One region of the Citricoccus sp. GCM10030269 genome, then DNA from elsewhere that is predicted to be linked to it. Evidence: riboswitches for the same ligand, from Rfam matches in the RefSeq annotation. Region 1 holds a riboswitch; each other region holds the start of a gene.
The links. A riboswitch is a leader RNA that binds a small molecule or an ion and turns the genes downstream of it on or off. The one in region 1 is predicted to bind S-adenosylmethionine.
Positions count from the first base shown of each region.

Region 2: another riboswitch for S-adenosylmethionine. It lies ahead of ACFQQD_RS06095 (acyl-CoA dehydrogenase family protein); the one in region 1 lies ahead of ACFQQD_RS05280 (acyl-CoA dehydrogenase family protein).
Region 3: another riboswitch for S-adenosylmethionine. It lies ahead of ACFQQD_RS13650 (flavin reductase family protein); the one in region 1 lies ahead of ACFQQD_RS05280 (acyl-CoA dehydrogenase family protein).

Region 1 covers NZ_JBHTCV010000002.1:474,686-477,951, reverse strand. The annotation lists gene ACFQQD_RS05285 (LLM class flavin-dependent oxidoreductase) at 1-322, opposite strand, end outside; gene ACFQQD_RS05280 (acyl-CoA dehydrogenase family protein) at 405-1,661, opposite strand; SAM riboswitch class I at 1,669-1,761, opposite strand; SAM riboswitch class I at 1,938-2,035, shown strand; gene ACFQQD_RS05275 (ABC transporter ATP-binding protein) at 2,039-2,884, shown strand; gene ACFQQD_RS05270 (aliphatic sulfonate ABC transporter substrate-binding protein) at 2,986-3,266, shown strand, end outside.
Region 2 covers NZ_JBHTCV010000002.1:652,057-655,322, reverse strand. The annotation lists gene ACFQQD_RS06095 (acyl-CoA dehydrogenase family protein) at 1-1,241, opposite strand, end outside; SAM riboswitch class IV at 1,343-1,457, opposite strand; gene ACFQQD_RS06090 (queuosine precursor transporter) at 1,625-2,299, opposite strand; gene ACFQQD_RS06085 (ABC transporter substrate-binding protein) at 2,486-3,266, opposite strand, start outside.
Region 3 covers NZ_JBHTCV010000006.1:139,999-143,264, forward strand. The annotation lists gene ACFQQD_RS13635 (aldo/keto reductase family protein) at 1-5, opposite strand, end outside; gene ACFQQD_RS13640 (cold-shock protein) at 125-328, opposite strand; gene ACFQQD_RS13645 (RNA-binding S4 domain-containing protein) at 603-992, opposite strand; gene ACFQQD_RS13650 (flavin reductase family protein) at 1,014-1,559, opposite strand; SAM riboswitch class IV at 1,631-1,750, opposite strand; gene hisD (histidinol dehydrogenase) at 1,884-3,191, opposite strand.

The DNA.
Region 1 (3,266 bases):
CCTGGGTTCCGGCCTTGAGAGTGGCCTCGTCGGAAGCACCGAAAACGTCGTACGGACCGAGCACATCGGCGATGAAGAGCCCGTCGAACAGACCCTTCTCGAGCGTCTGGGCGAGATTCATCCAGTAGTGCAGGGTGTTGTAGTCACGGGCATGATCCTCGGGATGGCGCCACAGGCCCGGGGACTGGTGTGCCACGCAGTTCATGTCGAAGGCGTTGAACAGGATCTCGCGCCGGCCGGCGGCCGTGGTGGGCACGCCCTCGGGCAGCGCCTCCGGCGAGGGCCCGGGCGAGTTGTTCGGTTCGGTTGACGGTTCAGACATCGTGGTCCTTCTCTTCGTGATGGTCGTTTGGTCTCTTGGCTGTTCAGTCATGTGTTGGTCGTTTGTTGGGTCGCGGCCCGGCTCAGACTCGCCCGGTCGCCAGATACGGGACCGGCTGGGTGCCGTTGACCTCCCAGTCGCCGACCATGCGGGCCATGAAGGCCGCCGGGTCATGACTGGCGATGGTCCGGGCATTCCGCCAGTGCCGGTCCAGTTGCAGCTCGGTACTGGTGGCGGAGGCTCCCAGCGTGTCGAAGATCCGGGTACAGGTGTCCAGCACGAGCTTGGGCACCATCACGTGCGCCCGGTGGGCCGCCAGTGCCGCCCGCTGCATCGCGTCCGAGCCGTGTGGATCCTCCTGGCCGTCGTCGCCCGCCAGTGCCGCGTCCAGTTCCCGGCCGGCGGCGCGCACCAGCTCCTCAGCCGTGGCCTGTTGGGCTGAGAGCTCGCCGATGATGCCCAGGAGCTGGTCGTCGTCGCGCGGCGTCAGCCCCCCGCCGGTATTGGCGGAGCGGCGCCGGTTGCGCGTCTGCTCCACCCCATCGCGCAGAGCCGCACGGCCGATCCCGGCGAGCAGGGCCATCAGGGTGTTCTCGTGGTGCAGGGGAACCGGGCCCCCGGGCGGCGGCATGGCCAGCAGCTCCTCCACACCGGCCCCGGAGAACTCCATGGTCCCGGTGCCGGTGAGCCGCTGGCCGAAGCCGTCCCAGTCGTCCTTGACGGTGGCGCGGGGCTGACGGACCCTGACGACGGCGAGCGCGGTTCCGTCCCGCTTCTGCTCGCCGGTCGGCAGGACCCGACGCCGGATCCCGGCCTGGACGCTGGCGTCGAGTCGGACGGTGGCCAGGGTCCACGTGGCGAAGATGGAGCCGGTGGTGTAGTACTTGGTGCCCCGAATGATCAGACTCCCGGCGGCATCCTGACTCACGGTCGTGCCCACCTCGCCCAGGCCGCTCCCCCGGTGCTCGGACAGGGCGCTGCCGGCGAACTCGCCGTTCACCACGCGCTGCAGCCACCGCTCTCGCCGGCCCTCATCCGATTGAGCCAGCACGTGCTCCACGAAGCTGAGGTGACTGCGGACCAAGTGGGCGGTGTTGGCGTCCACCGCGGCCAGGTCCATCAGCAGCCGATAGGCGTCTTGCTGGCCGGCGCCCAGGCCTCCGGCGTCCTGGGGCACGGAGAGCGCTCCCAGCCCCTGGTCCCGCAAGAGATCCAGAGCCGCGAACGGCAGGTGCCGCCCGGCTTCCCGGGCAGCCTCACCTCGAGCGACCTCCTCGAAGACGGGCAGGAAGCGGGCAGTGAGGGCGGGATAGGGGGCGGTCGCAGACCCAAGATGCATCGAAACAACTCCATCGGTCCTGGCGGTAGCACCCGGACCCCTGATGGGCGGGTTGCTGCGGCGTCGCTGAGCCAGATCTCTCGGCCGCTCTGGATGGTTTATGTGACTCTATGAGACCAGTTCGGACCCTGTACAGGCCACTCGAGCGTCACAGTTCGACGCGTCGGTCCCCGCCGAGCACGCGTGAGACCTCGGGGGTACGCCCAGGGGTCCGCATGTGACGAAAGGTGACATTTCATTACTCCCTCCCCTCGCCTCCTGGTTCACTTGACCCACCAACCATCCAGAGCGGCCGAGAGATCTGGCTCGAAGACGCCGCAGCAACCCACCGGTTTATCGCCGGGTCACGGTGCTCATGCCAGAACCGATGGAGAGTGATGCTGTTGACTGCCCTGGCCGAGTCGAGTCATGCGAAGGCGCGGACTGCGTCCGCGGGCACCGGCCAGAGCCTTTCGCTCGCGTTCCATTCCGTGGGCCGGTCTTTCCCGACCGCCGAGGGCGAGCGGGCGGTTCTGCGGGATATCGACCTGACGGTGTCACCGGGCGAGGTCCTGGCCATCATCGGGGCGTCAGGGTGTGGCAAATCCACTTTGCTGCGGGTCGCCGGCGGCTTGGATCAGGGCCACTCCGGGGACCTCATCATCGGCGACTCCCCCGTGCGTCCCTACGATGCGCGCACCGCTGTGGGTTTCCAGGAACCACGCCTGATGCCCTGGCGCACCCTCCATCAGAACGTGGCGCTCGGGCTTCCGCACGGCACCGGACGATCAGAGGGCCGTGAGCGGGTGGACCAGTTGCTCGATCTGGTCGGTTTGGCCGCCCACGCCGACCACCGCCCACGCGCCATCTCTGGTGGCATGGCTCAGCGCACGTCACTGGCCCGCGCCCTGGCTCGCCGGCCAGGGGTGCTGCTCTTGGACGAGCCCTTCGGGGCGTTGGACGCCTTGACCCGGCTGAAGATGCAGGACTTGCTCCTGGACATCCACGCCAAGACCGCCACCACCGTCCTGTTGGTCACCCACGATGTGGACGAGGCACTCCAGCTGGCCGACCGAATCCTGCTCCTGGGACGGGATCCGGACCCGACAGCCCTCCCAGGGGCCACGGCCCGCACCCTCCTGACCGTCCCTGGCCATCGGCCGCGCGACCGAGGTTCGGCAGAGCTCGCCGAGTTGCGGTCCGAGTTGCTGGCCGGCCTCGGCGTCGACGCTCACCGGCACTGAGGCCATACCGGTACAGACGTCATACCGGCACTGCACCTCTTCGCACCTCACTGCACTCCTGCACCTCCTGCACCTCCTGCACCTCACTGAAAGGCATCCCCATGCGTTCACGTCTGACTCTCACCGCTGCCGCCCTGGCCGCGACCGCCCTCGCCCTCACGGGTTGCGTGCCCGGCGAAGACTCCGCTGAGGGGGCCAACGCCGAGGGCAACGGCGGCTCCACCGATGAGCTGAACATCGACTTCGCCACCTACAACCCTCTGTCGCTGGTCATCAAGGACCAGGGCTGGCTCGAGGAGGAACTCGCCGACGAGGGCATCACCGTCAATTGGCTCCAGTCCGCCGGCTCGAACAAGGCCAACGAGGCCCTGCGTGCGGAAGC
Region 2 (3,266 bases), 180 kb from region 1:
CACTTTGCGCCAGAGGGGGCGGAGCCGATGCGGTAGGACCGGGCGGGCGGAATCCCGTTGACCTCCCAATCGCCGATAATCCGGGCTCGGTAGATCAAGGGATTGTGGCTGGCCAGAACGCGGGCATTGCGCCAATGACGGTCCAGCGCTCGGGAGCGGCTCACCGCGGAGGCGCCGCCGACCTCGAATAGCCGGGTGGTCGCGGCCAGCACGTTCTCCGCCACCACCTGTTGGGCCTGGTAGACGCGGACGTACACCGCGTTGACGTCGTCCTCCGGCAGCTGTTCGCCGGCCGCCTCGCGTTCCAACAGACCGCCCAGGGCGGTGACGACGGAGTCGACGGCGGCCCGAGCGGCGAACGCGGCGGAGGAGATCTCCCCGACGATCTGCAGGACTTGGGCGTCATCCCGGGGCAGTTCGGCCGCCCCATGACTGAAGGAACGCCGTCGCCCCTGGACGTACTCACTCACATCTCGCACGGCGGCCTGCGCGATGCCGGCTAGCGTCGCCAAGTGAATGAATTGCCAGGTGGCCTGCCCCGTGGCCACTCGCGTTCCGTCGTCGAGGCCGCCGACGTAGACCTCCTCGGCGGCCACGGGGGTGTTCTCGAAGATCGTGGTCCCGGACGCGGTCAGCTGCTGACCGAAACCGTCCCAGTCGTCCAGCGCCGTGACTCCCGGCGCGTCCGCGGGCACCACGGCGGCGATCTCCTCGCCGTGGGCATCCACGGCGGCCACGATGATCCAGTCGGCGTACAGCGTCCCGGTGGAGTAGTGCTTCCGGCCGTTGAGTCGCCAGGTTCCCTCGACGTCCTGGACGAGGCGGGTGGTCCCCTCACCGATGGCATTGTTCACCTCTGTGATGGCATTCCCGACGACGGCCCCGCCGCCGATGCGGCGCAGCCACCGCTCGCGGAACGCCGGGTCTGGATGCCCGAGAATGTTCTCCTGGTTGACCAGGTGGGCCCGCAGCGCCTGGGTCAGGTTCGAATCGGAGGCTGCCAGCTCGATGATCAGCTCGGCGGATTGGGCGAAGTCGAGTCCGGATCCGCCGTAGTCGACCGGGACCCGCAGCGAAGTGAAACCGGCCTCGGCGAGGCGCCGGACGACGTCGCGATCAATGCTCCGCTCAGCCTCTCGCGTGGCGGCGCTGTCGGCGATGGAGGCGAAGATCGGGGCGAGCCCTTCGCGGAGGTTGGCGAACCGGTCGGCGGTCAGGAATCCGGTGGCGAGGGCGGTCATGGCGAGGCCTTTCCGTCATGGCCCACCGCAAGACTGCGCCGGAGAACGACGGTGTGCACAGCTGTTCAGAGCCGACCGGCCCAGTACACGCGTCCTCGGTGGTGCCGTACTTGCCCCTCGGCGGTCGCCGGGGGCCGAATCATCACCTGGAGCACCCCACTACAGCGAGAGGGTTGCCGTCCGGTCAGCCAGGGCTTCACACCGGAGCTCGTGATTCTTCACAGAACGTTAGGGACGGCTCTGGGCACCGTCCAGCACGGTCGTCATCTTTCGCCGTTTCGCGCGCTCGAATGGACCTCGAGCGCGGATGGCGTCGCCCGGCGCCAGAATGTGACCCGCCATGACGACGCTGTTGCCGAATCCGAGACTCGGCCACGCGCAGGTCAGCCGGCGTACGCGGGTTCGGCCTTCTTGACCCGGCCGATGACCCACATGGTCACCGGAGACAGCACGATTTCGACCACGGACTTGAACACGAAGCCGACCACCACGTAGTTGAGGAAGGTGGGGACGTCCGTGATGCCGATGACGCCGGCGGCGATGGAACAGAACACCAGGGTGTCGAGGAACTCGCCGAGCAGAGTGGAGACCGCGAGCCGGCCGAAGAGCAGGCGCTCCCCGGAGCGGCGCTTGAGCCGGACCATGAGCCAGGAGTTCGCCAGCTGGCCGATGAGGAAGCCGAGCAGGGACCCGAGGACGATCAGCGGCACCGGCGCCAGGGTGCGGACCAGCGCGTCCTGCCCCGCGTACCACTCGGCGCCGGGCAGCGCGATGACGATCCAGTAGCACAACGCGGCGAAGACGGAGAGGGCGAAGGTGGTCACGATCGCCCGCCGGGACGCGCGGAATCCGTAGACTTCGGACACCACGTCACCGACGATGTACGCGAGCGGGAAGAGGAAGAATCCGCCGTCGGTCACGATCGGGCCGAAGGTCACGCCCTTGGTGGCACCGAGATTGGACAGGATGAGCACCACGGCCATGATCGCCGTGAAGACGGCGTATAGGCCGGTGCCGGTGGGGGCGAAGCGGGCGGGGGCAGGGTCAGTCTGGGTCACGTGGGGTCCTTGGGGTGGTGGTTCGCCGCACGCCTTCCCGAGGAGACGGCGCCGGCTGTATTAGCACTCACTGCTGTCCGGACGCGGCGGCTGGCGGTCTCTGCGACCCCGCACGCACCTGCTGCCCCAGGTGGCGTCTCGAACAGACCCTGATTCTTCCATATCCGCCGTCGACGGACCCGAAGACTAGTCGACGATCATGGCCTCCAAATCGGGCTCCCGGTCGATGAAGTCGTACTTCACGGCGAGTTCACCCATCGCCTGGAGCTGTTCCTCGCGGATCTCGCCGCCGAGGTCGTCCAGCTTGAGGCTCGTGGCGACCTCTTCGGGCAGGCTCAGGAACTCCGGAAGCAGCTTCTTGGCGTCATCGGTGTTCTCTTCCGTGGCGGCGAGCGCCTCCGTGATGGCCGCCTGGAACTTCTCCACGGTTTCGGGGTTCTCCTCGGCGAAGGTGCCGGAGGTGAAAGTGACCATGGTGGGCATGCCCTCAATGGAGTCGCGGAACGAGTAGCCGAGGAGCTCATTGTCCGGATTGTCCAGGGCCGTGGTCAGGAACGGTTCCGGGATCCAGATGGCGTCCGTGTTCCCCTGGTCGAGCTGAGCCGGCATGTCCTGGAACGGCATTTCGGCGAACTTGACCGCCGCCGGGTCAGCACCGCCCTGTTCAGCCAGATCCATGAGCGTGAGATCTCCGAGAGTGCGCAGTGCGTTGATGGAGGTCGTCTTTCCGGCCAGGTCACCGTAGTCCTCGATCCCGCTGTCCTTGCGGGTCACCACTCCGGAGGTGTCCTCGCCGTCGTCCGCCGAGTTGCAGTATCCCGCGACGATCCGCATATCCAGGCCCTGATCCGCCGCCGTGAGAACGGACAGTGGATTGCCGACCCCGACGTCCATCTGGCCGTTGGACACCGCGGGCAGCATGGCAGCCCCCGCGTTGGCGAGCGCGATCTCGACATCGAGTCCGTGC
Region 3 (3,266 bases), on a different contig from region 1:
TTCATGGTTTCACCCTAGTCCGGATGGCTTCGGACCGGGCTTGGACTGGGCTTAACAGAGAACGGCCGCTGTTCCCGAGGGAACAGCGGCCGTTCAGAAGTCTGAAGGAATCAGACGAGCTCGATCAGAGCGGGCGGACTGCAGCAGCCTGCATGCCCTTGGGGCCCTGCTGGGCCTCGAACTCGACCTTCTGGTCTTCCTGCAGTTCGCGGAAGCCATTGCCTTCGATGGCGGAGAAGTGAACGAAGATGTCAGCGGAGTTGTCGTCCGGAGAAATAAAGCCGTAGCCCTTTTCTGCGTTGAACCACTTGACGGTACCGGTGGCCATGTTGAGCCTCTTTCTTTGGGGTGTTACCCCGCCAGTGTTCCGACGGGGGCGAAGCGGCGTGTGCGAAACCGCTTCCCAACGCCCCGTCCAATCCGAAGATTGACCGGCCCGAAAGGGTACGGACTTACTGCTACTACTACTTCTGGTTTCTATAGTACGGGACGAAGGAGGGGGTAGAACACCCCTTTCTTCAAATCAGCTCTGACGGGACGTTAATTCGCCCACAGCGCAGCATGGGCGATGAGTGGTCGAGGGTCGCCCAGCTGCCGGCCACTCAGCTCCTCGGCGGCCATTCACGCAGCTTGTCCATCTGCCGACGGTCCCGTTTGGTGGGCCGGCCAGTACCGCGGTCGCGCCGGGGAACCGCGAGGAACTCTCGGGGAACCTGCTCGGGGGAGTGGTCGATGTAGTGGCGAACGGCCTCAGCCGCTCCGACGCGTTTGGTCAGAAGCCCAGTGACTTCCAGGATCCGTTCTCGCCCCGGCTGACGGACTCGAATGGTGTCGCCTGGCTTGACTGCCTGGGCAGCCTTAGCCGGCTGCCCGTTGAGGCGGACGTGCCCGGCACGGCAGGCCGCCGTCGCCGCAGACCGCGTCTTGTACATGCGCACGCCCCACAACCACGAGTCCAGACGGACCTGAGTGGGTGATGGAGCAGCGGGCATGCCGATGAGTTTAGTGGCGGATTACTGATTGCCCTCGGCGGTGCGCAGGTTGCGGAAAGCCGAGCGGTGGAAGACCAGCGGCTCATACTCGGAGGAGTGGTCGTGCACTCCGTGAACCTCCAACAGCACCATCTTGTGGTCACCGGCCGGCAGTTCGGAGTAGACGGTGGTGTCCAGCCACAGGGCCGCCCCGTCCAGGAAGAGCGCGCCGTGGTCGTTGGCGCGGATGTCCAGGCCGGCGAAACGGTCGCCGTCCTTGGACGCCAGCTGACGGCAGACCATGGTGTGGTCCTCACCGAGGATCGAGATGCCGATCCGATCAGCCTGCTTCAGCCGGGGCCACGTGCGGGAGGTGTTCTGGACGGCGAAGGACACCAAGGCCGGTTCGAGTGAGACGCCCACGGTGAAGGACGAGGCCACCAACCCCTCCTTGACGCCGTTGGCAATGCCGGCCAGGGCAGCGACGCCGGAGGGGAAGTGGGAGAAGGCCGTCCGTAGGGTCTGGGTGGACAGATCCTGATCGAGATCGGCAGGGCGGTGGAAGTCGTTGGTTGCCAGTGCGGTCATGTCGGTCCTCCGATCAATAGCGAATCTGACGGGGAGCGCACCTCGGGCTAATCCCCAGGGCACCAGCAGAAACGCGGTACTTGCCCGCCGGGGCATCCGGAGGGCCGAATCCTCACCTGGAGCACCCCACTACTGCGTGAAGAGGGTTGCCGTCCCGCAAGCCAGGGCTGTAACAGCGGGAACTCGTGATTCCGGCCCCAGCGTATCGACGCCGTTCTGTGAGGGTCAAAGACTTCCGCGAACTGTGAACTCCCGTGACATGTTTTTCCTGAGACCAGCTGCCCTGCTGGCCCACCACCTGCCCCACTACGCCACTATTCATACCTACTGGAAACGCAGCGATACGGCGTGGCCGTGGGCGGGAAGTCCCTCGGCCTTCGCCAGCGCGGAGATGGTGGTGTCCAGTTCCTTCAGCGCGGTCTCCTCATAGCGGATGAGCTGCTGCAGGCGCAGGAAGCTGACCGTGCTCAGACCGGAAGAATGGCGGGCCGATCCGCCTGTGGGCAACACGTGGTTGGAGCCGGACGAGTAATCGCCCAGGGGCACGGGGGAGTGGGGGCCCACGAAGATGGCGCCGGCGTTCTTCACCCGACGAGCCGTCTCTAGCGGATGGACGGTGTGGATCTCGAGGTGCTCGGCGGCATAGGCGTCGGCCACGGCCAGTGCCTCGTCCACGGTCTGGACCAGCAGGATCCCGGACTGAGGACCGCCCAGGGCCTGGCGGATCTGCTCCTCGTGGAAGGAGCCGGGAACCTGACGATCGATCTCGGCCACCACGTCCCGGGCCAACTCTGGGGAGGTGGTGATGAGCACTGAGCCGGCCATCGGATCGTGTTCGGCCTGGCTGATCAGGTCCGCGGCCACCCAGCGGGCGTCGGCGGTTCCGTCGGCCAGCACGGCGATCTCGGTCGGGCCCGCTTCGGCGTCGATGCCGATGGTGCCCAGCAGGGCGCGCTTGGCCGCGGCCACGAAGATGTTGCCCGGCCCCGTCACCAGGTCGACGGGGGCGCAGGCCCGGGCGCCGTCGTCGTCGTTCACGCCGTAGGCGAACATGGCCACCGCTTGGGCGCCGCCGGCGGCGTAGACCTCGTCCACGCCGAGGAGCGCACACGCGGCAAGAATCGCCGGGTGCGGCCGTCCGTCGAAGTCTTTCTGCGGCGGGGACGCCACGGCGAGAGAGGCGACGCCGGCTGCTTGGGCCGGAACCACGTTCATCACCACGGAGGAGGGATAGACGGCGCGGCCGCCGGGCACATACAGGCCCACGCGGTGCACGGGCATCCAGCGGTTCTCCACGATGGCGCCCTCGCCCAATTCCACTTCGGAATCCGGGGGCAGCTGTGCGGCGTGGACCTTCCGGGCACGGGAGATGGACTCCTCCAGGGCGGTCCGCACCGAGGGGTCCAGCGACTCGAGTGCTTCAGCGATGGCCTCGGCCGGCACCCGCAACGACGGCGGCCGGATCCCGTCGAACTGTTCGCCGAGGTCCAGCACGGCCCGGACGCCCTCGGTGCGGACGCGGTCCAGGATTGGCATCACCTTCGGGACGGCGCTGGCCACGTCGAGTTCAGCGCGGGGCAGCACGGTGGCAGGGTCGACAATGCGGCCGCGCAGGTCCGTGGTCGAAAGCATGTAGGGGCTCCTGTGTGTTCCGCCGGTGTGTGGTTCAGCGTCCATTCTCCACCCGTTCAGGTTCGACAAAGTCCT